One region of the Citrobacter europaeus genome, then DNA from elsewhere that is predicted to be linked to it. Evidence: predicted binding sites of a transcription regulator. Region 1 holds the regulator's gene; each other region holds the start of a gene.
The links. The regulator PurR, encoded in region 1, represses purine synthesis genes. The targets are predictions, from matches to a motif close to CANGCAAACGTTTGCNTG.

Region 1 (7,650 bases):
CGTGAAGCAGGTCCGGTAAAAGGCGGCTCCACAGTGATCGCGTTCGTTGAAGATCCCGACGGTTACAAAATTGAGCTGATCGAAGAGAAAGACGCCGGGCGCGGCCTGGGCGACTAACCTCCCCCTCGGGCACAGATCGTCTGTGCCCGTAGTTTTATACTCATCATTTTGCCATAATACGCGCTGCAATTTTCCCGTATTAAGAGACCCAGATGTCCGATAACGCTCAACTTTCCGGTCTGTGTGACCGTTTTCGTGGTTTTTATCCTGTCGTCATTGATGTCGAAACCGCAGGGTTTAATGCCAAAACCGATGCGCTGCTTGAGATCGCAGCCATCACACTGAAAATGGATGAACAAGGCTGGCTGATGCCGGACACGACGTTACATTTCCACGTAGAGCCGTTTGAAGGCGCGAATTTGCAGCCGGAGGCCCTCGCCTTTAACGGTATTGACCCTAACAATCCGCTACGCGGCGCGGTCAGCGAATATGACGCTCTGCATGCCATCTTCAAAATGGTGCGTAAAGGCATTAAAGACAGCGGCTGCAATCGGGCGATCATGGTGGCGCACAACGCTACGTTCGACCACAGTTTCATGATGGCTGCAGCAGAACGCGCCTCGCTGAAACGTAATCCGTTTCATCCGTTTGTCACCTTTGATACGGCGGCATTAAGCGGCCTGTCACTGGGACAGACGGTGTTGTCAAAAGCGTGTCTGGCGGCGGGAATGGAATTTGACGGGAATCAGGCGCACTCGGCGCTGTATGATACCGAACGTACTGCCGTGCTGTTTTGTGAAATCGTTAACCGCTGGAAACGTCTCGGCGGCTGGCCTCTTCCCGTACCTGAAGAAGCGTAACGGCGACATAAAAAAAGCGACCATTTCAGGTCGCTTTTTTACTTCTGCTGATATTACTCAGCGTCCGGCTCTTCAGTTTTGTATTTCGCCGCTGTTTCTTTAATCAGCTGCTGCAACTCACCGCGCTGGTACATTTCGATCAAAATGTCACAGCCGCCAACCAGCTCGCCGTCAACCCACAGTTGCGGGAAGGTCGGCCAGTTTGCGTATTTCGGCAGCTCGGCGCGAATATCTGGGTTCTGCAGAATATCAACATAAGCAAAGCGTTCACCACAGGCGGACAGCGCCTGCACAGCCTGTGCGGAGAAACCGCAGCTTGGCAGTTTAGGGGAACCTTTCATGTACAGGAGAATCGGGTTTTCAGCGATCTGGCGCTGGATTTTTTCGATAGTGGTGCTCATTATCTTGCTTCCTTAAACTTCTTTTACGGCAGTAGTCTGACATTGTAGCGGGTCAGACAGGCAACGGAAAATAACATTTTCATTACGCGTTATTATTTTATCCCCTGACGCTAAAAGTTGCATTCACAATCTCATTTATCCCTTTAAAGGCTGTGGATTTGATTATCCGTTCACCAACTCCTACGTTAATTGCTGTTTTTTTTTGCGGTCGGTTACGAAACATAAGTTTAAACAAAAAAAGCTATTAACTTTCCCTCTTTCTATAGATTAGAATCATCAAGTTTTGAAAATCACACGCAGGCACGATAGACCTGCCTTACCAGAGGACTGCTCAGTGGCGCGGATAAACCGAATCTCGATCACGCTCTGTGCTTTACTTTTTACTACACTGCCCTTTACGCCTATGGCTCATGCTTCCAAGCAGGCCAGGACGACACCTACCAATTCTCACACCATCAAAACGGTAGATAAAAAGAAAAGCGCTACAGCCAGCCAAAAAACAACAAAGACCAGCAAGAAAACGGCGACAAAGACCACCAGTAAAACCAGCACCAAAACCGCTTCCTCTTCAAAAAAACGCACAGCCGCTCCGGCAAAGTCGACTAAAACTGTAAATCGTCGTGGTAAAACTGCCGCAGCACAAACTGCTGCCGTTACCTGGACTGAAAAATGCACACCGCGCAAAGGCCATAAGCCGCGCTGTGTGAAGGTGAAAACCACCACCCCAACGACGCTTGCTGACGCGCATAAAGTGAAAGTGCAGAAAGCGACTAAAACCGCCATGTCTACCTTGATGAACCAAATCGGCAAACCTTATCGCTGGGGCGGCACCTCACCAAGAACCGGGTTTGACTGCAGCGGACTGGTCTATTACGCCTATAAAGATCTGGTGAAATTCCGCATTCCGCGTACCGCGAACGAAATGTATCACCTGCGCGATGCCGCGCCGATCGAACGTGGCGAACTGAAAAATGGCGATCTGGTCTTTTTCCGTACCCAGGGTCGCGGAACCGCCGATCACGTTGGCGTGTATGTTGGCAACGGTAAGTTTATTCAGTCACCGCGAAGCGGGCAGGAAATTCAAATCACCTCTCTGAGTGAAGATTACTGGCAGCGCCACTATGTGGGCGCTCGTCGGGTAATGACGCCAAAAACAATTCGCTAAAAACTTACCCTACAGAACATGCTGTAGGGTAAGTTCTTCTTTTGCATAACCTTTCAATTTGCTACCCTATCCTTACTCACAATGAGGCTATTGTGTGTACTCAATATAAATAATAAGGAGAGAAGCAATGTCGTTTGAATTACCTGCATTACCGTATGCCAAAGATGCTCTGGCACCGCATATTTCTGCCGAAACGCTGGAATACCACTATGGCAAACACCATCAAACCTACGTGACCAATCTGAACAACCTGATTAAAGGCACTGCGTTTGAAGGTAAATCACTGGAAGAGATCGTACGTAGCTCTGAAGGTGGTGTCTTCAATAACGCAGCACAGGTCTGGAACCACACGTTCTACTGGAACTGCCTGGCACCGAACGCAGGTGGCGAACCAACCGGTAAACTGGCCGAGGCAATTGTCGCCTCCTTTGGCAGCTTTGCGGATTTCAAAGCGCAGTTCACCGACGCCGCTATCAAAAACTTCGGTTCTGGCTGGACCTGGCTGGTTAAAGGAACGGATGGCAAACTGGCTATCGTTTCCACCTCCAACGCGGGTACTCCGCTGACCACCGACGCGACGACGCTGATGACCGTTGACGTATGGGAACACGCCTACTACATCGATTATCGCAATGCCCGTCCTGGTTACCTGGAGCACTTCTGGGCGCTGGTGAACTGGGAATTTGTTGCGAAGAACTTCGCAGCATAAAAAGATAACGCAGAAGGGAACCCCTTCTGCGTTTTAGTTTTAATGAGTGGCAGTACAGACCTCTTCAGGCTGTTTCCGCGCCGAGATAAAGACCAGCAGCAGCGCAAGCCCCGCCACAATCGCCCCCATCACCGGCACAAAACTGTAGCCTAAACCACCGGAAATCACCGCCCCACCGGCTGCGGCACCCAGTGCGTTCCCCAGGTTAAATGCGCCAATATTGACTGACGACGATAATCCAGGCGCTTCGCTGGCAACGCGCATCACACGCATCTGCAACGGTGGAACGACGGCAAACGTCGCCGCGCCCCAGACCACCATACTGACCGCCGCGCCCAGCTCATTTCGCGCAAGCAAAGGAATGGCCAGCATAATAACCATCAACAGCAGTAAAAAACCTTTCAGCGTACCGTTCACTGAACGGTCAGCCAGTTTGCCGCCAAAGTAGTTACCGATCGAGAAGCCAACGCCTATCAGCACCAGCATACCGGTGACAAATGCCGGTGTGGCATGGGTGATAGTATGCAACACCGGTGAGATGTAGGTATAAAGCGTGAACATCGCCCCGGCGCCCAGAACGGTCGTCAGCAGTGCCGACAGCACCTGCGGGCGCATAAGTACCGCCAGTTCACTACGGACATCCGGGCGCTCTCCTGCCCCACCTTTGGGTAATGAGAAGAACAGGCTGACCATCGCGATGACCCCAAGACCCGCCGTTGCCATAAACGACATGCGCCAGCCGATGGTTTCACCAAGCCAGGTTGCCGCCGGAACTCCGCCAATATTGGCAATGGTTAACCCCATAAACATGGTTGCCACGGCGCTGGCCTGCTTATGTTTGGGTACCACGCTTGCAGCAACCACAGAGCCAAGACCAAAAAATGCCCCGTGATTCAGACTGGTCAAAATACGCGATAACATCAGCGTGGTGTAATCCGGTGAGATAGCCGAGAGCACGTTACCCAGCGTAAAAATCGCCATCAGGAATATCAACGCATTACGTCGCGCACGATGAGACAGCAATAATGTCATCAGCGGAGCGCCCACCATTACGCCAACCGCATACGCGCTGATCAACATGCCGGCCGCCGGAATCGAGACATCCACACCTTTGGCTATGACGGGCAATAATCCCATTGGCGAAAATTCGGTGGTACCAATGCCAAACGCGCCGATCGCCAGCGCCAGTAATGGATAATTGAGTTTCATATTGCGACTCCGTAACGTCGAGCCATGGCGCGACATAAAATAAGAGTCAAAAGCATGACATTGATCGCAAAATTAATAAAGTTAACAAAACTGCAAAAGACTTTTGCTTATTCGCAAACAATAGAGGGGAAAAGCCAGCGGAAAGGATGAGGGAGAATTAACTCCCTCGGGGAAATCAATGCAGCGCTGCGGTCAGGCCACTCGCGACGATCAAGCCCAGAACAATAATGGTAGTTACTAACGAAAATTTCAGATCGGTGCTCATCAAGTTTTCTCCTTTTTATTCCCACACAAAAAGTGATATTGCGCATTTTTACACACTTGAAAGCAAAAATCTCTCACGATTTATATTGATAACTGCTTTTAACTCTTCCCCTTTTCGTTAAGATCAGACAAAATTCCACGCTTACTTGATTAGCGTACCGGCCATTGACCCCTTCCTGACGTTCCGTGTCGTTTTCCCGGCGTGCCGCAACCCTTACGTTGCGCTAAGGGTGTGTTAAGGCAAACGTTTACCTGGAGTATTCTCAGGAGCTTAGGATATGGTCTGGAGTGAGATGTAATGGCAACAATTAAAGATGTAGCGAAGCGAGCAAACGTTTCCACTACAACCGTATCACACGTAATTAACAAAACACGCTTTGTCGCGGAAGAAACGCGTAATGCTGTCTGGGCGGCGATCAAAGAGCTGCACTATTCTCCGAGCGCAGTGGCACGCAGCCTGAAGGTGAATCACACCAAGTCTATTGGCTTGTTGGCCACCAGCAGCGAAGCGGCCTATTTCGCTGAAATTATCGAAGCCGTTGAGAAAAACTGTTTCCAGAAAGGCTATACCCTGATTCTGGGTAACGCATGGAACAGTCTCGAAAAACAGCAGGCCTATCTGTCGATGATGGCGCAAAAGCGCGTTGATGGTCTGCTGGTGATGTGTTCCGAGTATCCGGAGCCGCTGCTGACGATGCTCGAAGAGTATCGCCATATTCCGATGGTCGTCATGGACTGGGGCGAAGCAAAAGCCGACTTTACCGATACGGTCATTGATAACGCCTTCGAAGGCGGTTACATGGCAGGTCGGTATCTGGTAGAACGCGGTCATCGTGAGATTGGCGTGATCCCTGGCCCAATGGAACGTAACACCGGAGCCGGGCGTCTGGCAGGTTTTATGAAAGCGATGGAAGAAGCGCTGATTAAAGTGCCTGAAAACTGGATTGTGCAGGGCGATTTTGAACCTGAGTCCGGCTATCGCGCCATGCAGCAAATTTTGTCACAGTCGCATCGTCCGACCGCCGTCTTCTGTGGTGGCGATATTATGGCGATGGGTGCACTGTGCGCCGCTGACGAGATGGGACTGCGCGTACCGCAGGATGTCTCGCTCATCGGGTACGACAACGTGCGCAACGCCCGCTTCTTCACGCCGGCCCTGACGACTATTCACCAGCCGAAAGATTCGCTGGGTGAAACGGCCTTCAACATGTTGTTAGACCGTATCGTGAATAAGCGCGAAGAGTCACAATCTATCGAGGTGCATCCGCGTCTGGTAGAACGCCGCTCGGTTGCCGACGGCCCGTTCCGCGATTACCGCCGCTAAGCCTGTTGCGCGGGGGCCTCATCTGGCTCCCGCAGCCATTCCTTGTTCAACGTTTCACTATCCCCTAAATAATCCAGCAGCCAGCTCAATGCCGGCGACGTATCGTTCTGTTGCCATGTCAGGCAGCATGCGGCATCAGGAAATGGATTCTCCAACTGTAGCGCAACCCATTTGCCGCTATCGATCCACGGTTTGGCAAAATGCGTCGGTACCATGCCGACGCACAACCCTGCAGACAAACAGGTAGCGGAAGATTCCCAGTCTGGCACCACAACGCGCTTTTGGTTATCCAGCAGCCAGGTAATACGCTTTGGCAACGTACGGGAGGTATCTTCACGCACCAGTGACGGCCAGTTGCGCAACGTGTCATCACTCAGCGGCCCGGGCATTGACGCCAACGGATGATGGCTAGCCACCACGCAGCTCCAGCTCAGCATTCCCATGTCACGGAAGGTATAGCGGCCCCCCACCGGAATCGCCTGCGTGGCGCCGATTGCCAGTTCAACGCGCCCATCGGACAGCGCATCCCAGACGCCGTTAAAGACTTCCTGGAAAACCAACAGTTCCACATCGTCAAAATGACGATAGAAATCGACGATCATTTGTCGGGTACGATCTGGGCGGACAATGTTATCGACTGCGATCGCCAGTTGTCCGCGCCAGCCGTTGGCAATTTGCTGGCATTGCTGGCGAGTGATCTGCATTTTTTTGATAACAGAGCGGCCTTCTTTAAGAAACCATGCGCCAGCAGGCGTCAATTCCACATCCCGATGGCGCCGCTCAAAAAGCGGCACCGCCAGCCACTCTTCCAGTTGACGTACGGTGTAGCTTACCGCGGAGGGTACACGGTGCAACTCCTGGGCGGCAGAACTAAAGCTGCCGTTACGCGCAACGGCATCAACCACTTCAAGTGAATATTCCGACCACATATTCTGCCTGCAAAAAATTTGAAATCAGTAAGCAAATATTAGCGTTTCACAGCGAGAATTACACTCACTACACTCAGCGGCATTGTTCTATTGCTAAAAAAAGAGAAATGATGATGCAACCTGGGAAAGGGTTTTTAGTCTGGCTGGCAGGTCTTAGCGTGCTCGGCTTTCTGGCAACGGATATGTATCTGCCCGCCTTTGCCGCAATTCAGTCCGATTTGCAAACACCTGCATCTGCCGTCAGCGCCAGCCTTAGCTTGTTCTTAGCCGGTTTTGCCGTCGCGCAACTTTTGTGGGGGCCACTTTCCGACCACTACGGTCGCAAACCTATTTTGCTGCTGGGTTTATCTATCTTTGCACTGGGCAGTCTGGGCATGCTGTGGGTTGAAAACGCCACCGGCCTGCTGGTGCTGCGCTTTGTCCAGGCCGTTGGTGTTTGCGCTGCATCGGTTATCTGGCAGGCGTTGGTCACCGATTATTATCCTTCACAAAAAGTAAACCGCATCTTTGCCACCATTATGCCGCTGGTCGGATTATCTCCGGCATTAGCACCATTACTAGGCAGTTGGATCCTGGTACATTTTTCCTGGCAGGCCATTTTCGCCACCCTTTTTGCCATTACCCTAATTCTGATGCTTCCCGCACTGCGCTTAAAACCGACGGTTAAAGCACGCGACGACAGCCAGGACAAACCGACGTTCGCCACCTTGCTACGCTCGAAAACTTACCGCGGAAACGTGCTGATTTATGCCGCCTGTTCCGCAAGCTTTTTCGCATGGCTGACGGGTT
Region 2 (7,650 bases), 850 kb from region 1:
CCCACAACCAGCCGGAGAGCTGGATAGCAGAACTGTTAGCGGCGAAGGACAGAACGCTGGCAGCGGCAACGGCGAAAGCGGAAGGGCTGTATCTGGTTGCGGTAGATTACCCGGAACGGTTCGACCTGCCAAAACCGCCTATGGGCCCGCTATTTCTGGCGGACTAATTTGAGTCGTATAAAGGCAAAACTATGGACCTGATTTACTTTCTTATCGATTTTATCTTGCACATTGATGTGCACCTGGCGGAGCTGGTTGCGGAATACGGTATCTGGGTATACGCGATTCTGTTTCTGATCCTGTTCTGCGAAACCGGACTGGTGGTAACGCCATTCCTGCCGGGAGACTCGCTGTTGTTTGTCGCTGGTGCGCTTTCTGCGCTGCCAACTAACGATCTCAACGTTCATTTGATGGTGATGTTGATGATTGTGGCGGCGATTATCGGCGATGCGGTGAACTACACGATTGGCCGGTTGTTCGGTGAAAAACTTTTCAGTAACCCGAACTCAAAAATTTTCCGTCGCAGTTACCTGGATAAAACCCATGCGTTCTACGAGCGTCATGGCGGCAAAACGATTATCCTGGCGCGTTTCGTGCCTATCGTGCGTACATTCGCGCCGTTTGTTGCCGGGATGGGGCACATGTCCTACCGTCATTTTGCGATGTATAACGTCGCAGGTGCGCTGCTGTGGGTATTGCTGTTCACCTATGCAGGCTATCTGTTCGGCGATCTGCCGATCGTTCAGGAAAACCTGAAATTACTGATTGTGGCGATTATCGTCCTTTCCGTATTGCCGGGCGTAATTGAAGTGATTCGCCATAAACGTGCTGCGTCACGGGCTGCAAAATAGAAAGTAACTCAGCGGTTCGACCACTTTTTTATCCAAAGTTTCGGGCTGTTATGTTTTAATGTGCAACATTCATGGTCTGTTAGGGGCAAAAATGGCATTATGCGCCCCTTATAACAAAGCTGACTAGGGTTCAGGCAGAAAGGTCACCAATGAGCTGGATTGAACGAATTAAAAGCAACATTACTCCCACCCGCAAGGCAAGCATTCCTGAAGGGGTGTGGACCAAGTGTGATAGCTGCGGTCAGGTTTTATACCGTGCTGAGCTGGAACGTAATCTTGAGGTCTGTCCGAAGTGTGACCATCATATGCGCATGTCGGCGCGCAATCGCCTGCATAGCCTGTTAGATGAAGGTTCTCTTGTGGAACTGGGTAGCGAGCTTGAGCCGAAAGACGTGCTGAAGTTTCGTGACTCCAAAAAATACAAAGACAGACTGGCTTCTGCGCAGAAAGAAACCGGTGAGAAAGATGCGCTGGTGGTGATGAAAGGCACGCTCCACGGCATGCCGGTCGTTGCTGCTGCATTCGAGTTCGCGTTTATGGGCGGCTCCATGGGCTCTGTGGTCGGTGCGCGTTTTGTCCGCGCCGTTGAGCAGGCGCTGGAAGATAACTGTCCGCTGATCTGCTTCTCCGCTTCTGGCGGGGCGCGTATGCAGGAAGCGCTGATGTCTCTGATGCAGATGGCGAAAACCTCTGCCGCGCTGGCGAAAATGCAGGAACGCGGTTTACCGTATATTTCTGTACTGACCGACCCAACGATGGGCGGTGTTTCCGCGAGCTTCGCGATGCTGGGCGATCTTAACATTGCAGAACCGAAAGCACTGATCGGCTTCGCGGGTCCGCGTGTTATCGAGCAAACCGTACGTGAGAAACTGCCGCCGGGATTCCAGCGCAGCGAGTTCCTGATTGAAAAAGGCGCTATCGATATGATCGTCCGCCGTCCGGAAATGCGCCTGAAACTGGCAAGCATTCTGGCGAAGCTGATGAATCTGCCTGCGCCGAATCCGGATGAGCCGCGTGAAGGCGAGGTGGTACCTCCGGTTCCCGAGCAGGAACCAGAGGCCTGATAGTTTACTCTATGGGTTTCGGGTTGCAGGCAGGCGATAAAAGCGTTGATCCCGATGAGCTTACACCGGTAAGTGATTCGGGAGAGCGAGTACAGCCAACGCATCTGCAACGTGAAAAACGACGTGTAAAAAAGGGCAGGCCGGTTGGCGCTGCCCTTTTGCTTTCCTCAACGTAAAGAATCTACAGCCATCATGGACAATAAACGTATTCCTCAAGCCGCGTCGCCCCTGGCATCGTGGCTTTCTTATCTGGAAAACCTGCACAGTAAAACCATCGATCTTGGCCTTGAACGCGTCAGTCAGGTGGCGCGCAAACTCGGTGTGTTGAAACCCGCGCCATTTGTTTTTACAGTGGCGGGAACCAACGGGAAAGGCACAACCTGCCGTACGCTGGAATCTGTGCTGACCGCAGCAGGTTATAAAGTTGGCGTTTACAGTTCACCCCATCTGGTGCGCTACACGGAACGCGTGCGCGTGCAGGGACGTGAACTGCCGGAATCCGCGCATACCGCCTCATTTGCTGAGATTGAAGATGCGCGTGGCGACATTTCTCTGACCTACTTTGAATACGGTACGTTATCAGCGCTCTGGCTGTTTAAACAGGCTCAACTGGATGTCGTCATTCTGGAAGTGGGGTTAGGCGGCCGCCTTGATGCGACCAATATCGTTGATGCCGATGTCGCTGTGGTGACCAGCATTGCACTTGACCATACTGACTGGCTGGGCCCGGATCGCGAAAGCATCGGTCGTGAGAAGGCGGGAATTTTCCGCGCAGAGAAACCGGCTATCGTCGGCGAACCGGAAATGCCTTACACCATCGCCGATGTTGCGCAAGAGAGCGGGGCGATTTTGCAACGCTGCGGCGTGGACTGGCGCTATGCGTTCACGGAGAATGCCTGGTCATTTACGGACGCTCATGGAACGTTGTCGCACCTGCCGTTGCCGCAGGTTCCACAACCTAACGCCGCTACCGCGCTGGCCGCGCTGCGCGCAAGCGGGCTTAACGTCAGCGAGCAGGCGATTCGTGAGGGTATCGAAAAAGCGATTTTACCGGGGCGTTTTCAGATTGTGAGCGAGTCGCCGCGGGTGATTTTTGATGTCGCCCATAACCCTCATGCGGCGGAGTATTTGACCGGACGTCTGAAAAAGTTAGTGAAAAGCGGGCGTGTACTTGCGGTTATCGGTATGCTACATGATAAAGATATTGCCGGTACGTTAGCCTGGTTAAAAAGCGTGGTTGACGCCTGGTACTGTGCGCCCCTGGAAGGGCCGCGTGGTGCAACGGCAGAACAACTGCTGGAGCACCTGGGCAAAGGCAACGCCTATGACAGCGTGGCGCAGGCATGGTCTGCAGCACTCGCTGAGGCGAAGCCAGAAGATACCGTGTTGGTGTGTGGATCGTTTCACACTGTCGCACATGTCATGGAAGTGATAGACGTGGGGAGAAGCGGTGGCGAGTAAGTTTCAGAATCGATTAGTCGGCACAATTGTGCTGGTCGCGCTGGGGGTGATTGTGCTCCCCGGGCTGCTTGACGGGCAGAAAAAGCATTATCAGGATGAGTTTGCGGCGATCCCTCTGGTGCCGAAACCCGGCGATCGCGATGAACCAGACATGATGCCTGCGGCAACGCAGGCGCTGCCGACCCAGCCGCCGGAAGGGGCGGCAGAAGAGGTGCGGGCGGGTGATGCTGCCGCGCCATCGTTGGATCCGTCACGTTTGACGACGGCAAACAGCGCGGAGTTAGATCCTGTCCCTGCGCCCGTAGAGCAGCCGAAGCCCAAACCGAAGCCGCAGCCTGTTGCCGTCGCTCCGACGCCTGCACCGACCCCAGCGCCTAAACCGGCTGTTGAGGAACCGCCAGCGCCGACTGGTAAAGCGTACGTTGTACAGCTTGGTGCGCTGAAAAATGCGGATAAGGTCAATGAGATCGTGGGTAAACTTCGTGGCGCGGGCTTCCGGGTATATACTTCCCCGTCGACGCCGGTGCAGGGTAAAATAACCCGTATTCTCGTAGGGCCTGACGCCTCCAAAGATAAGCTAAAGAACTCGCTGGGCGAGCTGCAGAAGATCTCTGGTCTGAGTGGCGTCGTGATGGGGTACACCCCTAATTAAGGGATTGCGCTGTTCTCGGCGCTGCTCTTATTCAGGCCGGATAGGGTGTTTTCACCGCTATCCGGCACTGCCCGAAAAGGCATAAAAAGGTATGGCGTTGAAGATTTTTTCAGCGCCATTTTTATTTACGCGTGGAAAGGAAATCCCTACGCAAACGTTTTCTTTTTCTGTTAGAATGCGCCCCGAACAGGACGACAGGGCGTTAAATCGTGGGACACTTATGGTCTGGATTGATTACGCCATTATCGCGGTGATTGGTTTTTCCTGTCTGGTTAGCCTGATCCGTGGCTTTGTTCGTGAAGCATTATCGTTGGTGACTTGGGGTTGTGCTTTCTTTGTCGCCAGCCATTACTACACTTACCTGTCTGTCTGGTTTACGGGCTTTGAAGACGAACTGGTTCGAAATGGGATTGCTATCGCGATACTGTTTATCGCGACACTTATCGTCGGCGCTATCGTTAACTTTGTGATAGGCCAACTGGTAGAGAAAACAGGCTTGTCGGGTACCGACAGGGTGTTGGGGATCTGCTTTGGTGCTCTGCGAGGAGCGCTGATCGTCGCCGCCATACTGTTCTTTCTCGATACCTTTACCGGTCTGTCGAAAAGTGAAGACTGGAGTAAGTCGCAGCTGATCCCGCAGTTCAGTTTCATCATCAGATGGTTCTTTGACTATCTGCAAAGCTCGTCAAGTTTCTTGCCCAAAGTATAAACTTTGGGTTGTTGCTGAACGAGGAAAAGACGTATGTGCGGTATTGTCGGTATCGCCGGTGTTATGCCGGTAAACCAGTCGATTTATGACGCGTTAACGGTGCTCCAGCATCGTGGTCAGGATGCCGCAGGCATCATCACCATTGATGCCAACAACTGCTTCCGCTTGCGTAAAGCAAACGGAATGGTGAGCGATATTTTTGAAGCGCGCCATATGCAGCGTTTGCAGGGCAATATGGGCATCGGTCATGTGCGTTACCCAACGGCTGGCAGCTCCAGCGCCTCCGAAGCTCAACCTTTTTACGTCAACTCACCGTATGGCATCACGCTTGCCCATAATGGCAACCTGACCAACGCGCATGAGCTACGTAAAAAGCTGTTCGAAGAAAAGCGCCGCCACATCAATACCACTTCAGATTCTGAAATTCTGCTGAATATTTTCGCCAGCGAGCTGGATAACTTCCGCCACTATCCGCTGGAAGCCGACAATATTTTTGCTGCTATTGCCGCAACCAACCGCCAGATCCGCGGCGCCTATGCCTGCGTGGCGATGATTATCGGCCACGGTATGGTTGCCTTCCGCGATCCTAACGGTATTCGCCCGTTGGTATTGGGTAAACGCGATATCGGCGATGGTCGTACCGAGTACATGGTGGCATCCGAGAGCGTAGCGCTGGATACGCTGGGCTTTGAATTCCTGCGCGACGTAGCACCCGGCGAAGCGGTGTATATCACCGAAAAAGGTCAGCTGTTTACCCGCCAGTGTGCCGATAACCCGGTGAGCAATCCGTGTCTGTTTGAATACGTTTACTTCGCTCGTCCTGACTCCTTTATCGACAAGATTTCCGTCTACAGCGCCCGTGTGAATATGGGGACTAAGCTTGGCGAAAAAATTGCCCGTGAGTGGGAAGATCTAGACATTGACGTGGTGATCCCGATTCCGGAAACCTCCTGCGATATCGCGCTGGAAATTGCTCGTATCCTCGGGAAGCCGTACCGTCAGGGGTTTGTGAAAAACCGCTACGTAGGGCGTACCTTTATCATGCCGGGCCAGCAGCTGCGCCGTAAATCCGTGCGCCGTAAGCTGAACGCCAACCGTGCGGAGTTCCGTGATAAGAACGTGCTGCTGGTGGATGACTCTATCGTACGTGGCACCACCTCAGAACAGATTATCGAGATGGCGCGTGAAGCCGGAGCGAAGAAGGTGTATCTGGCTTCTGCTGCCCCGGAAATTCGCTTCCCGAACGTGTATGGTATCGATATGCCGACGGCGACGGAGCTGATTGCTCATGGTCGCGAAGTCGACGAGATTCGCCAGATAATCGGCGCAGACGGGCTCATCTTCCAGGATCTGAACGATCTGATTGAAGCGGTCCGCGCGGAAAACCCGGATATTCAGCAGTTTGAATGTTCAGTGTTTAACGGCGTGTACGTTACTAAAGACGTCGACCAGCAATATCTCGATTTCCTCGACTCCCTGCGTAATGACGATGCCAAAGCGGTGTTGCGTCAGAACGAAGCGGAAAACCTTGAGATGCACAACGAAGGTTAATGCTACCGCCAGCGGCATAATGTCGCTGGCTTTTATCAAAGACTCACTACGCCGAAACGAATACTGTATTTTTGTACCTTGTACTGCAATGTCGTTCGGGAAATATTGAGACTTCGTGCGGCTGCTGCAATATTTCCCTGGCAGCTATTCAGCGCTGTTTCAATCAGGCTTTTTTCGAACCTGGCCACCCTTGTTTCAAGCGAGCCATCCACCTCTGATTCTGAGCGTGCGGGGCGGCTGACGACGGTAGGGACATCCGCAACGCCTAAGTTTAACTCCTCTTCTTCAAAGATAATCTTTTTCAGCATCCCGTCGTTTTCCTGCATAATCATGCTGCGGACGATAGCATTTTCCAGCATCCTGACATTGCCGGGCCAGGTGTGATTAAGTAAGGCAATACGCGCAGCTTCACTCAGCCCATGAATATCTTGCGGTACGTCGTTGCGGTATTTATCGATGAAATAATTAGCTAGCAGCGCAATATCTTCCGGGCGTTTCCGTAAAGGGGGAAGGATGAGCATACCCACATTCAGCCGGTAAAAAAGATCTGCGCGCAGCTTACCTGTCTGGATAAGGTGCGCGGGCGTTTCATTCATTGCTGCTACAATACGTACATCTGAGTGGATTTGTTGTTGGCCGCCCAGGCGCCAGAATGTTTTATCCTGTAAAAAGCGCAATAGTTTACTTTGCATCTCAATAGGCATGGCGTTGAGCTCATCGAGAAAAAGCGTACCGCCGTTTGCCAGTTCCAGATATCCCTGACTATTTTCTGCCCCGGTGTATGCGCCGCGGACAGTACCAAAAAGAGTGCTTTCAATAAGCGTCGGTGGAAGTGCGCCACAGTTAAGAGCAATGAATGGCTTATCGGCGCGTTTACTACAATGATGGATTAAACGAGAAAAAAGCTCCTTACCGGTTCCCGTCTCACCAACGATGGTCACGGGAATATTGCTTGCCGCCAGACGTTTTGCTTTCGCAATATTACGCAGCATCTCCGGATTCTCAGTAATAATTGCGTGGTGTTTTTCATGGCGATCGGCGTACAGCAAATGGTTAAGCTCTACAACCTGTTCCTGTAACCGCCTGACGCCGGACATGTTCCTGCCAATTTCAATAACGCCAATCATGCTGCCATCACTGGAATAGAGTGGAGCGGTAGTATGCTGATAATCCACCGCCTGACCTCGAGCGTTGTAGTAAATCTGGTAATGACCGATATATTCCACACCTTTCTTCAGTGATGAAAGCATGGTGCTTTGCGTCTCTTTCATGCTCGGATAAACATCCAGCATATGTTTACCTAGCGCCTGCTCAATGCTGTATCCGTCAAGATCCGCACTCTCCTGGTTGTAATAGACATAC
Region 3 (7,650 bases), 1.1 Mb from region 1:
TTCCCATGAATTGAAAACGCCGTTGGCGAGCATGCGTGAAGGGACCGAACTGTTAGCCGATCAGGTGGTTGGACCGTTAACGCCGGAGCAAAAAGAGGTGGTCGGTATTCTCGATGACAGTAGCCGCAACCTGCAAAAGCTGATTGAACAGCTTCTCGATTACAACCGCAAGCTGGCGGATGACGAGGTTGAGCTTGAAAGTGTGGAAATCGCGCCGCTGGTGGAAAGCGTTGTTTCTGCGCACAGCCTGCCCGCTCGCGCCAAAATGATACATACTGATGTTGCGCTTGCGGTGAACGCCTGTCTGGCAGAACCGATGCTATTAATGAGCGTACTGGACAATCTTTATTCCAATGCGGTGCACTACGGCGCTGAATCCGGTAACATTTGGATCCGCAGCAGTTTGCATGGCTCAATGGTATACATTGATGTAATGAATACCGGCACGCCGATTCCAGAAGCAGAACAGGCCATGATCTTCGAGCCTTTTTTCCAGGGTAGCCATCAGCGAAAAGGGGCGGTAAAAGGAAGCGGGTTGGGGCTGAGCATTGCCAGAGATTGCATCCGCCGTATGCGGGGCAAACTGTATCTGGTTGATGACCATGCGCAAAATGTTTGTTTTCGCATAGAATTGCCGCTATCTGCTGCGAAAAATCACTAAAATAAACCTAAGTCTGGTGAGTATGCCATACGTTGTTGTCCGAATGCTTAAACGACATTTTTTCCGCCGCGTCATCCTCGCAAGCCTGCCGTGCCTGGCGCTGGTAGGTTGCGTTCCGAACGCGGTGAATCATATTATCGGCGACCCCTCGCAGGAGAAAATTCCGCCTCATCAACTGGCGGACTACCTGGCAACCGACTGTAGCGATATCTGGTCGCTGTCTGGTCAGCCCACAGACACCAATCCGCTGTACTGGCTGCGGGCGATGGATTGCGCCAATCGCCTGATGCCGGTACAGGCGCGCAGTGAAGCCAGTATGATGGTGCCAGATACCTGGCAGGGGGCATTCAGGCGCGGGATCCTGCTCGATAACGCCAATATTACACCACCTGAAAGACGGGAGGCTGTTACGCGCCTCGACGCATTAAGCCCGCAAATTCCGCCACAGGTTCGCCCGCTGTATCAGGTCTGGCGCAGCAGCCAGACGTTGCAGTTGCAGCTTGCCGAAGAGCGTATGCGCTACAGCAAGCTGCAGCAAGCGTCAGACAGCGATCTTGATACGCTGCGTGAACAGCAACAGCATTTGCAGTCCCAGCTCGATCTCACGACCCGCAAGCTGGAGAATCTGACCGATATTGAACGCCAGCTTTCCACGCGCAAACCTGCTGGTAGCTATAACCCCGATGCGTCGCACGGGAACGATAAACTCACCCTGCCTGATAACGAGGAAAGCGCAGCGCCGTCTGCTGATGAGGTCACGCCATGATAAGCCGTAAGCCCGCGCATCTGCTGCTGGTGGATGACGATCCAGGCCTGTTGAAATTACTTGGAATGCGACTGACCAGCGAAGGTTATAGCGTCGTGACCGCGGAAAGTGGGCAGGAAGGGTTACGGGTGCTGAACCGTGAAAAAGTGGATCTGGTTATTAGCGATCTGCGTATGGATGAAATGGATGGCATGCAGCTGTTTACTGAAATCCAGAAAGTTCAGCCAGGAATGCCGGTTATTATCCTCACCGCGCACGGCTCCATCCCTGACGCCGTGGCGGCGACGCAGCAAGGGGTGTTCAGCTTTCTCACCAAGCCGGTCGATAAAGATGCGTTGTACCACGCGATCGACGGGGCGCTGGAACAGTCTGCGCCTGCCACTGATGACAGCTGGCGTGAGTCCATCGTCACCCGCAGTCCGCTGATGCTGCGCCTACTGGAACAGGCGCGTATGGTAGCGCAATCGGACGTAAGCGTACTGATCAACGGCCAAAGCGGCACCGGGAAAGAAGTGTTTGCCCAGGCCATTCACAACGCCAGCCCGCGTAGCCACAAGCCTTTTATTGCCATTAACTGCGGCGCGTTGCCGGAACAACTGCTCGAGTCCGAACTGTTTGGTCATGCGCGCGGCGCTTTTACCGGTGCGGTGAGCAATCGTGAAGGGCTGTTTCAGGCCGCGGAGGGTGGGACGCTGTTTCTCGATGAGATTGGCGATATGCCCGCGCCGTTGCAGGTTAAATTGCTGCGCGTATTGCAAGAGCGAAAAGTCCGACCGCTGGGCAGTAACCGCGATATCGACATTGATGTGCGGATCGTGTCCGCCACTCACCGTGATTTACCCAAAGCGATGGCGCGAGGTGAGTTTCGCGAGGACTTGTACTATCGCCTCAACGTGGTGAGCCTGAAGATCCCGGCGCTGGCCGAGCGTACGGAAGATATTCCGCTGCTGGCAAACCATCTACTGCGTCAGTCTGCTGAACGACACAAACCGTTCGTTCGCGCCTTTTCGACCGATGCTATGAAACGGTTAATGACCGCAAGCTGGCCGGGCAACGTGCGTCAGTTGGTTAACGTGATTGAGCAGTGCGTGGCGTTGACCTCTTCGCCGGTAATCAGCGACGCGCTGGTGGAGCAGGCGCTGGAAGGCGAGAACACCGCGCTGCCGACTTTTGTTGAGGCGCGTAACCAGTTTGAGCTCAATTACCTGCGTAAACTGCTGCAAATCACCAAGGGCAATGTGACCCACGCAGCGCGAATGGCGGGGCGCAACCGCACCGAATTCTATAAATTGCTTTCTCGACATGAGCTGGATGCAAACGACTTTAAAGAGTAGCACCGTAAATACGACTGATTTATGATACGGTGAGCAACCGGTTACGCGATAAAAACGACAGGAAAACCATGAAAAAGATTGATGCGATTATTAAACCCTTCAAGCTGGACGACGTCCGCGAAGCGCTGGCAGAAGTCGGCATTACCGGTATGACTGTAACAGAAGTCAAAGGGTTTGGCCGTCAGAAAGGCCATACCGAGTTGTACCGTGGTGCGGAATATATGGTGGATTTTCTGCCGAAGGTAAAAATTGAAATTGTGGTCACCGACGACATCGTCGATACCTGCGTTGACACTATTATTCGTACTGCCCAGACCGGTAAGATCGGTGACGGTAAGATTTTTGTCTTCGATGTGGCGCGTGTTATTCGTATCCGTACCGGCGAAGAAGACGACGCGGCAATCTAAGCCGCGCCGTTAATTTGTAGGCCTGATAAGCGTAGCGCATCAGGCAGAGTGGTTGCCGGATGGCGTCGTAAACGCCTTATCCGGCCTGCTCGCGTAATACATTACAACACTTTATGCGGGCCGAAACATTCGTAATGAATGTTCTCGTTTTTCACGCCCAGACCGACCAACTGCTTCGCGGCGAACTGCATAAAGCCAACCGGACCGCACAGATAAAACTGCATCGCCGGATCGCTGATTGCGCCTTCCAGTTTGTTCAAATCCATCAGACCAACGCTATCAAACGCACCTTTCGCGCGATCGGCTTCGGTTGGCTCACGATACCAGGTATGTGCGCTAAAGCGTGGCAGCGTTTTGCCCAGTTCATTCACTTCATCGGCGAAGGCGTGTACATCGCCATTTTCTGCCGCGTGGAACCAGTTAACCTGCGCCGTATGATGCGCTTTTGCCAGCGTATCCAGCATCGCCAGCATCGGGGTCTGGCCCACGCCTGCGGAAATCAAAGACACAGGAGTATCGGTCGCGACATCCATAAAGAAATCGCCCGCAGGTGCAGCTAAGTGAACAACGTCGCCAACATTTGCATGGTTGTGCAGCCAGGTGGAAACCTGACCACCGTCTTCACGCTTCACGGCAATTCGATAGCCTTTGCCATCGGGTTTACGGGTCAGTGAGTACTGACGAATTTCCTGATGCGGGAAACCCTCTGGCTTCAGCCAGACGCCCAGGTATTGCCCCGGATGATATTCAGCCACTGCGCCACCGTCGATAGGTTCAAACTCAAAGCTGGTGATGAGTGCACTACGCGGGGTTTTTGCCACGATGCGGAAAGGACGGGTACCTTCCCAGCCGCCATTTTTATTGGCATTTTCGCTGTAGATTTGCGCTTCACGGTTGATGAAAACGTTCGCCAGCACGCCGTATGCTTTGCCCCACGCATCCAGAACTTCCTGACCTGGGCTGAACATTTCGTCCAGCGTTGCCAGCAAATGGCCACCCACGATGTTGTACTGCTCCGGTTTAATCTGGAAGCTGGTATGTTTTTGCGCGATTTTCTCAACGGCTGGCAACAACGCCGCCAGGTTTTCGATATTGCTGGCATACGCGGCAATGGCATTAAACAACGCTTCACGCTGATCGCCATTACGCTGGTTACTCATGTTGAAGATTTCTTTCAGCTCTGGGTTATGCGTAAACATGCGATCGTAGAAATGAGCGGTCAGCTTCGGGCCTGTTTCAACCAGCAGGGGAATGGTGGCTTTCACTGTAGCGATGGTTTGTGCGTCAAGCATACGGTCTTCCTTTATCTGAGACTTTAATGATGTATGTCAAATACATCTTATAAAAAATACCCCTGCATTGTAAATGGTTCTTTGTAACTTTGCGTTGTAAAGGTTACATCGTGAAAAATCTGCATCACAAACCTGAAAAGAAATCCGTTGAAATTCAGCAGACCTTTGTTCTCCAAAGCCTTGTGTGCCGTGAAGGTAATCGTTTGCGTAAAATCCTTTGTCAAGACCTGTTATCGAAGAATGATTCGGTTATACTGTTGGCCGAAGTCCTGGAAGACTGCCTTTTCAGGCCAAAATTTACTTGTTAGCTGAGTCAGGAGATGCGGATGTTAAAGCGTGAAATGAACATTGCCGATTATGATGCCGAACTGTGGCAGGCTATGGAGCAGGAAAAAGTACGTCAGGAAGAGCACATCGAACTGATCGCCTCCGAAAACTACACCAGCCCGCGTGTTATGCAGGCGCAGGGTTCTCAGCTGACCAACAAATACGCTGAAGGTTATCCGGGCAAGCGCTACTACGGCGGTTGCGAGTACGTTGATATCGTTGAGCAACTGGCTATCGATCGTGCAAAAGAGCTGTTTGGCGCTGACTACGCTAACGTACAACCGCACTCCGGCTCTCAGGCTAACTTTGCCGTGTACACTGCTCTGCTGCAACCGGGCGATACCGTTCTGGGTATGAACCTGGCGCAAGGCGGCCACCTGACTCACGGCTCCCCGGTTAACTTCTCCGGCAAACTGTACAACATCATCCCTTACGGTATTGATGAGTCCGGTAAAATTGACTACGAAGACATGGCTAAGCAGGCCAAAGAGCACAAGCCGAAGATGATCATCGGCGGCTTCTCTGCTTACTCCGGTGTTGTTGACTGGGCAAAAATGCGTGAAATCGCTGACAGCATCGGCGCATATCTGTTCGTTGACATGGCGCACGTTGCCGGCCTGATTGCCGCAGACGTTTACCCGAACCCGGTTCCACACGCACACGTTGTGACCACCACCACCCACAAAACCCTGGCGGGTCCGCGCGGCGGCCTGATCCTGGCGAAAGGCGGTGACGAAGAGCTGTACAAAAAACTGAACTCCGCTGTGTTCCCAAGCGCGCAGGGCGGCCCACTGATGCACGTGATCGCGGCGAAAGCCGTGGCGCTGAAAGAAGCGATGGAGCCTGAGTTCAAGGTTTACCAGCAGCAGGTTGCCAAAAACGCCAAAGCGATGGTGGAAGTGTTCCTGAACCGTGGCTACAAAGTGGTTTCTGGCGGTACTGAAAACCACCTGTTCCTGCTGGATCTGGTTGATAAAAACCTGACCGGTAAAGAAGCTGACGCCGCACTGGGTCGCGCTAACATCACCGTTAACAAAAACAGCGTGCCGAACGATCCGAAGAGCCCGTTTGTGACCTCCGGTATCCGTATCGGTTCCCCGGCTGTGACTCGCCGTGGCTTCAAAGAAGCGGAAGTGAAAGAGCTGGCTGGCTGGATGTGTGACGTTCTGGACAACATCAATGACGAAGCCGTTATCGAGCGCGTCAAAGGTAAAGTGCTGGATATCTGCGCACGCTTCCCGGTCTACGCGTAAGTAATACGGATTGCCGGATGGCGGGGTAAACACCTTATCCGGCAGCTATATTCACTTAAGTAAGATTGTTTCATCGCTAAAGCCGCCGCTGGCGGCTTTTTCTTTGCCTGAATCCATTTTCTCAATAAACGTATTTCTCGCCCCTGATTCAACGTTACTGCCCCGATAATCACGCCATCCTGTGAGTTAAACCAGATTGCTTTCTGCGCATCGGTCTGGGTTGGAGGGGACTTTGATACCCGGTTATATGAATAATTTTAATACCGGACAGGTGGTTTTTCGCCCTGGTGTGGGCGATGTCCCGACCATTGCCCTGCTGATGGCGTGGAAAAAAGGGCCAATCAAACCGGCATTGACCGATTTGATCGCCACGGTACATGAACGTTTAGCGGTGAGCCTGACGGAGTAATGGCTATAGCTCGCTAAGCTGCGACTCGACATACAGATAGCCAATCCCCATTAGTTGCTGGGCGCGGTTAAGCTGACCGAAGCTTATCTGAGTCGCTCTGGCACGCGGGTTATCGCCGTGATCGAACGGGTTAAACCCGGTTTGCTGCACCAGCGTATTAAGCCAGCTATCGCCAAACGCGCAGCTACGGCCATACAACCATATTTGATTAATGTTCAGTATATTCAAAAAGTTATATAAACTCAGCCCGATGGCGCTAGCGGCATGTTCGGCCCAGGCCTGAATGCGTACATCACCGTTCTGCCAGGCAGCAATAAGCTGGTCGGTGGTGAGCGTTTCCGGGTCGTAAAGGGATGACGGCTGCGATTTCATCCACACGCGGGCCTGTTTTTTCAATGCGCTCAAGGACGCCACCGTTTCCAGACAGCCATAACGGCCACAGTCACAGGCGACCCCATCGGGATGAATGATGGTATGCCCAATCTGACCGCTGCCGTACAGACTGCCGCGCCAGATGTTATCGTTAATCACAAACGATGAACCAATACCGTAATCAACGTTAATCACGCAAAAATCACCATTAGCCGCCGGGTTTTGCCATTTTTCCGCCAGTGCCAGCATTACGCAGTCATTGTCCAGCCGGACCTGTACGCCGAGCATCTCCTCCAGCAGATACTTTATCTCCACCGGTGTTTTCCACGGGGCCTGAGGCATGGTTTTTGATGCGCCGGTTATCGGATCAACCTGACCGTGAACGCCAAGCGCCAGATTAATCGTGACATCAGGAAATTGTCGACGGTATTCCCGCCAGTGCGCCGCCAATGCTGTCAGCAGCGCTTTTGGCGACTCGGGGTTGATGACTTCATGCTGCCAGTCACCGACGGCAACCAGCCGCGCGTCCGCCAGTTGACTGGTGATGCTGGTGGGGGTGACGTTGATACACAGCGTCCAGGCGCCTTTTTCTGGCAAATGATAACTGCCGCTGCTCAAACCACGCTGGCTTAAGGTTTCTCGCGAATGGCTGATTCTCCCTTCATCCATCAGCTCTTCGAGGATATTGCTAACCGCCGGGATCGACAGGCCGGTGAGCTGCGCCAGCTGTGACTTGCTGAGCTGCTTTTCCCGCCACAGATGTGACAGAAAAATCTGTTTATTCGCCTGACGTACCCTGGCGTTGTTGAACCCCGAACGCTGCATTTAC
Region 4 (7,650 bases), 2.1 Mb from region 1:
ATGGCGCCGCATTCGCGCTGACGCTTTTTAGCTGCACGTTTGTGGGCACGCGTTTGCTGTTCCCAAACGGCATCAACCGCTTAGGCGGACTGAATGTGGCAATGATCTGCTTTAGCGTCGAGATTGTTGGGCTGCTGCTGGTCGGGATGGCTTCCATGCCGTGGATGGCGAAAATCGGTGTTCTGTTGGCCGGCGCTGGGTTCTCGCTGGTCTTCCCGGCGCTGGGCGTGGTGGCGGTAAAAGCCGTTCCGCAGCAAAATCAGGGCGCTGCGCTGGCGACCTACACGGTGTTTATGGATTTGTCACTGGGGGTTACCGGGCCGCTGGCCGGGCTGGTCATGACGTGGGCGGGCGTGCCGGTTATCTATCTGGCGGCAGCCGGGCTGGTAGCGGTGGCGTTGTTGCTGACCTGGCGGTTAAAAAAACGGCCTCAGGTGGTGTCACCGGAGGCCGCGTCATCGTCTTAACCGTTACTGGATAACCAGCGTGTTAATGATATTTTCTGCGGTCGTCTGCGCTTTTTGCTGATCGTCAGCAGGCAGCGTGATTTGCAGAGTCAGCAGTTGGTTGTCCACTTTACCCAGCACTACGGAAGAGTAAGCGGTCTGACCTTTGGCCGAGATGATGCTGTCTAACTGCTGCAGCGTGTGGCCTTTCAGCTCAATAGATTTATTGGTGACGACCTGCAGTTGCGGGTCGCGGCTACGCTGCTGATCTTCCAGGCGCTTTGCCAGTACGGCAAGATCTTCGTTGGTATTGTCGCCAACAATCACAATCACCGCTTTCTGGCCGGTTGCGTCAGAATATACGTGCATATTGTTCGCCTGAGTGCCCAGCTTGCCGCTCTGATCGGTCATATCCGCAGGCAGGGAAAAACTGAGTTTGCCGTCCAGCAGGCTGACCGGTTGTCCGGTGGCGCTACTCTCCGCGGCAGCACCCTCTGCTGGCGCTTTTGTATCGCTATTATCACAGGCCGCAAGCCCCATAACCAGCAGGCCAATACCGACATATTTAACCAGATTGCGCATTGACTTCTTCCTTTCGATAAACGGCCATAACGGCTCATTCGTTCATCTTATCACAACTCGGAAAATGAACCTTTAACTCGTCTGCAATGCAGAGATTTCGGATTTATCTGCCAGCCTTTTCAGTAACATATTCAGCAGTACGCCATACATTGGCAGGAAGAAAATAATGCTGATCAGCACTTTGAAGCAGTAATCGACCAGCGCGATTTCCATCCAGTGCTCGGCCATAAAGGCGTCTGGGCTGCGCCAGAAGGCGATAAAGAAGAAGGCCAATGTATCGCTGATGTTGCCAAACAGCGTGGAAGCCGTCGGCGCCAACCACCAGCGCCGGTTCTGACGTAGGCGGTTGAAGACATGCACATCCAGAATTTGTCCCAGCGCGTAAGCCATAAAGCTGGCGGCGGCGATACGGGCGACAAACAGATTAAAGTGCAGCAACGCGCCGAAGCCCTGCCACGATCCCATATAGAACAGGGATGAAACGACATAAGAGATCAGCAGCGCAGGGATCATTACCGCAAAGATGATACGACGTGCCAACGGCGCGCCAAAAATACGCACGGTCAGGTCGGTCGCGAGGAATATAAACGGAAAGCTAAAAGCGCCCCATGTGGTATGGAAACCAAAAATGGAGATCGGGAGCTGCACCAGATAGTTGCTGGAGGTGATCACCAGCAGATGAAATAGCGATAGCCAAAACAACGCTTTTACGCGCTGAGATTGTGTAAACGGAGTCATATTGTGACCTTTTTGTTGGATGGGGTGAGGGAACCCAATAAAAAACCGTCGCATGATACTGCTTTAAGAGCACATTGCAATGGTTGTTTTTCACGCAATCGTTAACCTGATTGGCTTACGCCACAACAGAGCGTAAAATAACGCCGTTTTTGAATGAACGAGACTACGATGAGCGATCTGTTTACCTCTCCCGACCATACTCTTGATGCCCAGGGGTTGCGCTGCCCGGAACCCGTAATGATGGTACGTAAAACCGTGCGCGGCATGCAGGCGGGTGAAACGCTGCTGATTGTCGCCGACGATCCGGCAACAACCCGTGACATTCCCGGCTTTTGTACCTTTATGGAACATGAGCTGGTGGCCAAAGAGACTGACTCTCTGCCGTACCGCTATCTGGTGCGCAAAGGCCAGTAATCTTATTATGCCGGATGGCGCTAACGCTTATCCGGCCTACAAAGACGGTGTAACCTCCAGGACGGATAAGGCAACGCCGCACCCGGCGCACACATTATCCTTTACGCAATAACCGCAACGCGTTAGCGGTCACCAGTACCGTCGCCCCCGTATCGGCCAGCACCGCCAGCCACAGCCCGGTTATCCCGAGCAGCGTGGTAACGAGAAAAATCCCCTTCAGGCCCAGCGCAATCGCAATGTTCTGGCGAATATTGGCGTGGGTGGCGCGCGCCAGCTGAATCATTTGCACCAGACCACGCAGACGGTTGTGGGTCAGGGCGGCATCGGCAGTCTCCAGCGCGACGTCGGTCCCGCTTCCCATCGCAATACCCATTGTGGCCGCTTTCATTGCCGGAGCGTCGTTGATGCCGTCGCCGACCATCGCCAGCGGTGACTGTTGGTTAAGATGGGTAACGGCCTGTACCTTATCTTCCGGCAAAAGACCCGCTTTGAATTCGAGGCCCAGTTCACCGGCAATGGCGGCCGCCGCACGTGGGTTATCACCGGTCAGGATCACCCCTTTCACGCCAATCTGATTAAGCTCGCTGATGGCGCTGCGAGCGTCGTCTCGCAGCGTGTCCTGTAGGGCCAGCACGCCGAGAACGGTATCGTTACGCAGCACCAGCACCACCGTTTGGCCCGCGCTTTCCAGCTCGCTTATCTGTCCGGCAAAGGCATCGGCAGGCTGCTTACCGGCCGCGCAAATCAGCACGCGTTCGCCGTTGACCAGCGCTTCAATTCCAGAGCCAACCAGCGCCCGTTGCTCTTTTGCGACAGGAATAGTCAGCTCGCGCGTTTGTGCTTCCCGAACAATCGCTTGTGCCAGCGGGTGCGTCGCGCCCTGCTCTACAGCCGCTGCCAACGCCAGCAGTTCAGCCTCACCAATACCGCTTGCCGGATGAATCGCCGTGACGCGTGGTTTACCGACGGTCAGGGTGCCGGTTTTATCAAACGCCACCTGCGTGACTCTACCCAACTGTTCCAGCGCGGCCCCGCCTTTGATTAACGCGCCACGACGCGCCGCGGCGGCAAGACCAGAAGTAATGGCTGCGGGTGTTGAAATCACCAGAGCGCAAGGACAGCCAATCAGCAGCAGCGTCAGTCCTTTGTAAATCCACTCCTGCCAGGATGCGGCAAATAGCAGCGGCGGTACGAGGGTGACCAGCAGCGCAACCGCCATAATGGCCGGGGTGTAAATCCGGCTGAAACGGTCAATAAAGCGCTCAATGGGGGCACGGCGTTCTTCCGCTTCTTCAATCAGCTTCAGAATACGATCAATGGCGCTGGCACCCGGCTCGGAGAGTACTTCCAGCGTTACAAGACGGTCCACGCTGGTGGCGCCGGCCGGGACTTTCTCGCCGGTGGCGCGTTCAACGGGGATCGATTCGCCGGTCAGGGCGCTTTCATCAAAGCTGGCAAAACCAGAGACCAGTTTGCCGTCGGCAGGTAAACGTCCACCTGCGGCAACTTCAATAACATCGCCAGGCCGGAGAGTATTGATAGCCACCTCTTCGCGCTCGCCATTACGCAAGCGTGTGGCGGTTTCCGGTTTGAGCGCCATCAGCGCGCTGACCCCTTTGCGGGCGCGGCTGGCGGCCCATCCTTCCAGGCGTTCGCCAATTAAAAACAGCAACAGCACCATGGCGGCTTCCGCCGTAGCGCCGATAAACAGTGCGCCAATGGCGGCCACGCTCATCAACGTTTCAATGGCAAAGTAGCTGCCGGTTTTCATCAGGCGCAGAGCCTGAAGGGCAATGGGATACAGACCAACCAGCGTGGTGGCGATAAACGCTATCTGACCAAAGGGGTGATTGAACTGCTCCAGCCCCCAACTAATCGCCATCATGATAATCAGCGAAATCAGCGGCAGGTTCTCTTTAAAGCGTGACTCGGGAGCGGCGTCCGACGCGTGCTCATCGCGCAGGGTATAGCCTGCCTTCTGCACCGCGTTTTCAACTTGCTGACGGATATCGGAACCGGCATCGACTACCAGTTTTTCAGTGGCGAACAGAACCTGGACCTGGTTGACGCCGCTGACCTGGCGGACCGCATTCTCTACTTTTCGGGCGCAGGCCGCACAGTCCATGCCCGCCACTTTCCAGGAATAGCGGGTACCTTGTACGGTATCGGATACGGGCGGTGGGGTAGAGCAGCTTCCTTCGCAGCAGCAGTCATCCACCTTTTGTGGCGCAGGCACTGGCTTGAAAGAAGAGAATTGTGGGACCTTTTTGCCACGGGTATCGGGTGTCGACATGGCATCCTCCGGTTGATAATCATTTCGTATTAACCGGAGGATACACTCTGGAGTCGACTCCAGAGTCAAGCGTTTTAAAGATACAACGAACGAACAATCAGGAAATGTCCGGCGAAGTAGCAGGCGGCGGCAATTGCGTTATCGGCGCGGAAGCGGCGACGATAATGGCTACCCAGCCAGACAATGTTGCCGATGAACAGGAGCGATGCGCCCATAAATGCCGACAGCGCCGGCGCGGTCGGGCGGAAGAACCACAGCTCTCCGGCCATCCAGACCATCATCAGCGTGATGCCGATAAAGGTGCAGATAGCGACACGCAGCTCTTCCAGACGCGTCCAGATCACGGCAATCAGCAACGCCCCCATTACGACCAGCACCAACGGCAGAGGCCAGAAAAACGACAGCGTCATTTGGCTGGCGAAGTAGATGGTATACAGCAGATGCGACAGGAAGAATGCTCCCACGGCGTACAGCAGGCGTTGGCGCGGTAACAGCGTAAGCGCATCACCCAGCAGTGAGGCAAGCAGGCCAGCCAGTACCAGATAGCTGATAGCGTTAAACATTGGCGCCTGCCAGGCCAGCAGCGCCAGGAGCAGCAATGTCAGGGGCTTAAAGACCCAGCGTTGCCATGCAGGCCCACGATAGGAAGCATCCACGAACAACCATGCGGAAAGACAGACAGCGATAAACGACCAAAGCATCTTAGTTCCTTGAATTCGTTATTTTTTCGTAAGCGGGGTGCTCACGGCTCTACTGTCCAGTGTAGAGGCCGACACAGCCAGATGACAACACCATAACAGGCAATGTATGCTTATTTCCGCATTTTCTGATGGGTTAATAACATGAGCAAACCACCACTTTTTTTCATTATTATCATTATCTTAATCGTTGTCGCCGCGTCGTTTCGTTTTGTCCAGCAGCGGCGTGAAAAAGCCGATAATGATGCTGCGCCGCTGGTGCAAAAGCAGGTGGTGGTGAGTAACAAACGGGAAAAACCGCTTAACGATCGGCGATCCCGTCAGCAGGAAGTGAGCCCGGCAGGAACCAGCATGCGCTATGAAGCCAGCTTTAAGCCACAAAGCGGCGGCCTCGAGCAAACCTTTCGTTTGGACGCCCGCCAGTACCATGCGTTAACGGTTGGGGATAAAGGCACGCTGAGTTACAAAGGTTCGCGTTTTATTGATTTTACGGCTGAACGCTAAGATTTCATCTGACTGATGCCGGATGGCTGCTTACGCCTTATCCGGCCTACAAATTTTGTCGCCCCGGCTCGCAACGCGCCGCCGGGCGAAAAGAGCGCAGTTACTTCTTCAACTGATCTTTAATCTTCTTCTGCCACACCAGCAGTTCAAAAACGCCGAACAGAAAAATACGGATTTTCTCTCCACCGGTCATCTGCGGGCCATCTTTGGGCATGGTGCTTTTTAGCAGCGCCAGCTGCATGCCATGCATCAGCACCATAAATATCAGTGCGACGTTAACGAAGATGTTAAGTGGGCGTGGAAAGGGTTGAAAAATATTCAGTAGTAAAAATGCCCAGACGCACAGCATCAGCAGGCGTCCCAGGTTAATCAGCATCGTGTTCTCCTCGTGCTTCACGTTGGTACAGGCGATAGGCGACCTGTCCGGCGACTTTTTCACGGTATAGCGACCAGTTTACCGGAACCGGCGGCAAACCGTTTTCTACTTCGCTTTCAACGTAAATATACGCTTCATTTGCCAGCCAGCCATGAGTTTCCAGAAGAGTTAATGTTTCTTCCAGTAATCCTTTGCGGAACGGCGGGTCAACAAATACCACGTTATGCGGCGTACCCGTCTGGGCCAAAAATGTCAGCGTATTGGTATTGACGACGCGGGCATGGGGGGCTTTCAGCGTGGCGAGATTCTTTTGTAGCTGCTGAGATACCGCGCGATCCATCTCCAGAAGCGTCGCATTTGCCGCATAGCGAGAGAGAGCTTCCAGACCCAGCGCGCCGCTGCCGGCGAAGCAGTCCAGGCAGTGGGCATCGACCATTACCGGGGCCAGCCAGTTAAACAACGTTTCGCGTACACGGTCAGTGGTCGGACGCAGGCCAGGGCTGTCCGGAACCGGGAGTTTACGGCCACGCCATTGCCCGCCAATAATGCGAATCTGGCCGCTACCAGAGTGATTCGGTTTTTTCATTTCAATTATTGCTCAATCCGCTGCTGACGTGTCATTCCAGGCGGTGATGTGAGTTAAGTTAAGTGATAGACTATTTCATCATTTTTTTAGCTGCTATGTACATAGCGTTGACGCTGTGCCATGAAGCAACAGCGGGGGAGTGTAGTCGCAAATGGCGAAAGAGAAAAAACGTGGCTTTTTTTCCTGGCTGGGCTTTGGTCAAAAAGAGCAGGCACCGGAAAACGAGACAGAAGTAAAAAACGAAGAACAACAACCGGTTGCGGAAGAAGCTACCGTCGTTGACGAACCGCCGCGCGCCGAGGAAACCCGTAGCGAAGCACAAACGCAAGCCTTTGCAGCTGAAGTCGTTGAAGTGACTGAACAGGTTGCGGAAATCGAAAAACTGCAGCCGGAAGAAGAACCTGTCGCCGAACAACCACAGCCGGAAATTGAGCCGGTTGCTGAACCCGTTGTGGAAACGCCAGCAGCGGTGGTCATCGAACGCGAAGAATTGCCGCTGCCGGAAGAGGTTAAAACCGAAGATGTTTCTGCCGAAGAGTGGCAGGCCGAAGCGGAAACCGTGGAAATCGTTGAGGCGGCTGAAGAGGAAGCTGAAAACGAACCGCAACTGACCGACGAAGAGCTGGAAGCACAGGCGCTGGCCGCCGAGGCTGCTGAAGAAGCCGTCATGGTGGTGCCGGTAGAAGAACCAGCCGTTGAAGAACCGGTAAAAGAAGAGGCAGTCCAGGAGCAGGAAAAACCAACTAAAGAAGGTTTCTTTGCGCGCCTGAAACGCAGCCTGCTGAAAACAAAAGAAAACCTCGGTTCCGGATTTATCAGTCTGTTCCGTGGTAAAAAGATCGACGATGATCTGTTTGAAGAGCTGGAAGAGCAGTTGCTCATCGCCGACGTGGGCGTAGAAACGACCCGCAAGATCATTGCGAATCTGACGGAAGGCGCCAGTCGCAAGCAGCTTAAAGACGCGGAAGCGCTGTACGGTTTGCTGAAAGACGAGATGGGCGAGATTCTGGCGA

Region 2: the regulator PurR is predicted to act here: its motif matches at 4,176-4,193, upstream of cvpA (colicin V production protein).
Region 3: the regulator PurR is predicted to act here: its motif matches at 4,653-4,670, upstream of glyA (serine hydroxymethyltransferase).
Region 4: the regulator PurR is predicted to act here: its motif matches at 1,858-1,875, upstream of tusA (sulfurtransferase TusA).

Annotation. Positions count from the first base shown of each region.
Region 1 covers NZ_CP148084.1:2,418,012-2,425,661, reverse strand. Annotated here, with positions in the region: gene gloA (lactoylglutathione lyase) at 1-117, shown strand, start outside; gene rnt (ribonuclease T) at 213-860, shown strand; gene grxD (monothiol glutaredoxin 4) at 914-1,261, opposite strand; gene WHR59_RS11415 (C40 family peptidase) at 1,596-2,426, shown strand; gene sodB (superoxide dismutase [Fe]) at 2,554-3,135, shown strand; gene WHR59_RS11405 (MFS transporter) at 3,175-4,344, opposite strand; gene cydH (cytochrome bd-I accessory subunit CydH) at 4,520-4,609, opposite strand; gene purR (HTH-type transcriptional repressor PurR) at 4,907-5,932, shown strand; gene punR (DNA-binding transcriptional activator PunR) at 5,929-6,861, opposite strand; gene punC (purine nucleoside transporter PunC) at 6,975-7,650, shown strand, end outside.
Region 2 covers NZ_CP148084.1:1,572,566-1,580,215, forward strand. Annotated here, with positions in the region: gene truA (tRNA pseudouridine(38-40) synthase TruA) at 1-167, shown strand, start outside; gene WHR59_RS07200 (DedA family protein) at 192-851, shown strand; gene accD (acetyl-CoA carboxylase, carboxyltransferase subunit beta) at 1,001-1,915, shown strand; gene folC (bifunctional tetrahydrofolate synthase/dihydrofolate synthase) at 2,108-3,376, shown strand; gene dedD (cell division protein DedD) at 3,366-4,028, shown strand; gene cvpA (colicin V production protein) at 4,249-4,737, shown strand; gene purF (amidophosphoribosyltransferase) at 4,771-6,288, shown strand; gene WHR59_RS07230 (sigma-54 interaction domain-containing protein) at 6,324-7,650, opposite strand, start outside.
Region 3 covers NZ_CP148084.1:1,342,464-1,350,113, forward strand. Annotated here, with positions in the region: gene qseE (two component system sensor histidine kinase QseE/GlrK) at 1-661, shown strand, start outside; gene qseG (two-component system QseEF-associated lipoprotein QseG) at 684-1,427, shown strand; gene glrR (two-component system response regulator GlrR) at 1,427-2,761, shown strand; gene glnB (nitrogen regulatory protein P-II) at 2,830-3,168, shown strand; gene hmpA (NO-inducible flavohemoprotein) at 3,270-4,460, opposite strand; gene glyA (serine hydroxymethyltransferase) at 4,787-6,040, shown strand; partial or broken gene WHR59_RS06210 (oxidoreductase C-terminal domain-containing protein) at 6,031-6,252, opposite strand; partial or broken gene WHR59_RS06215 (transcriptional regulator) at 6,258-6,449, shown strand; gene WHR59_RS06220 (ROK family transcriptional regulator) at 6,453-7,646, opposite strand.
Region 4 covers NZ_CP148084.1:281,941-289,590, forward strand. Annotated here, with positions in the region: gene WHR59_RS01315 (MFS transporter) at 1-467, shown strand, start outside; gene WHR59_RS01320 (DcrB family lipoprotein) at 471-1,028, opposite strand; gene WHR59_RS01325 (7-cyano-7-deazaguanine/7-aminomethyl-7-deazaguanine transporter) at 1,101-1,766, opposite strand; gene tusA (sulfurtransferase TusA) at 1,935-2,180, shown strand; gene zntA (Zn(II)/Cd(II)/Pb(II) translocating P-type ATPase ZntA) at 2,275-4,473, opposite strand; gene WHR59_RS01340 (lysoplasmalogenase) at 4,548-5,174, opposite strand; gene WHR59_RS01345 (DUF2500 domain-containing protein) at 5,316-5,675, shown strand; gene WHR59_RS01350 (DUF1145 family protein) at 5,776-6,051, opposite strand; gene rsmD (16S rRNA (guanine(966)-N(2))-methyltransferase) at 6,041-6,637, opposite strand; gene ftsY (signal recognition particle-docking protein FtsY) at 6,789-7,650, shown strand, end outside.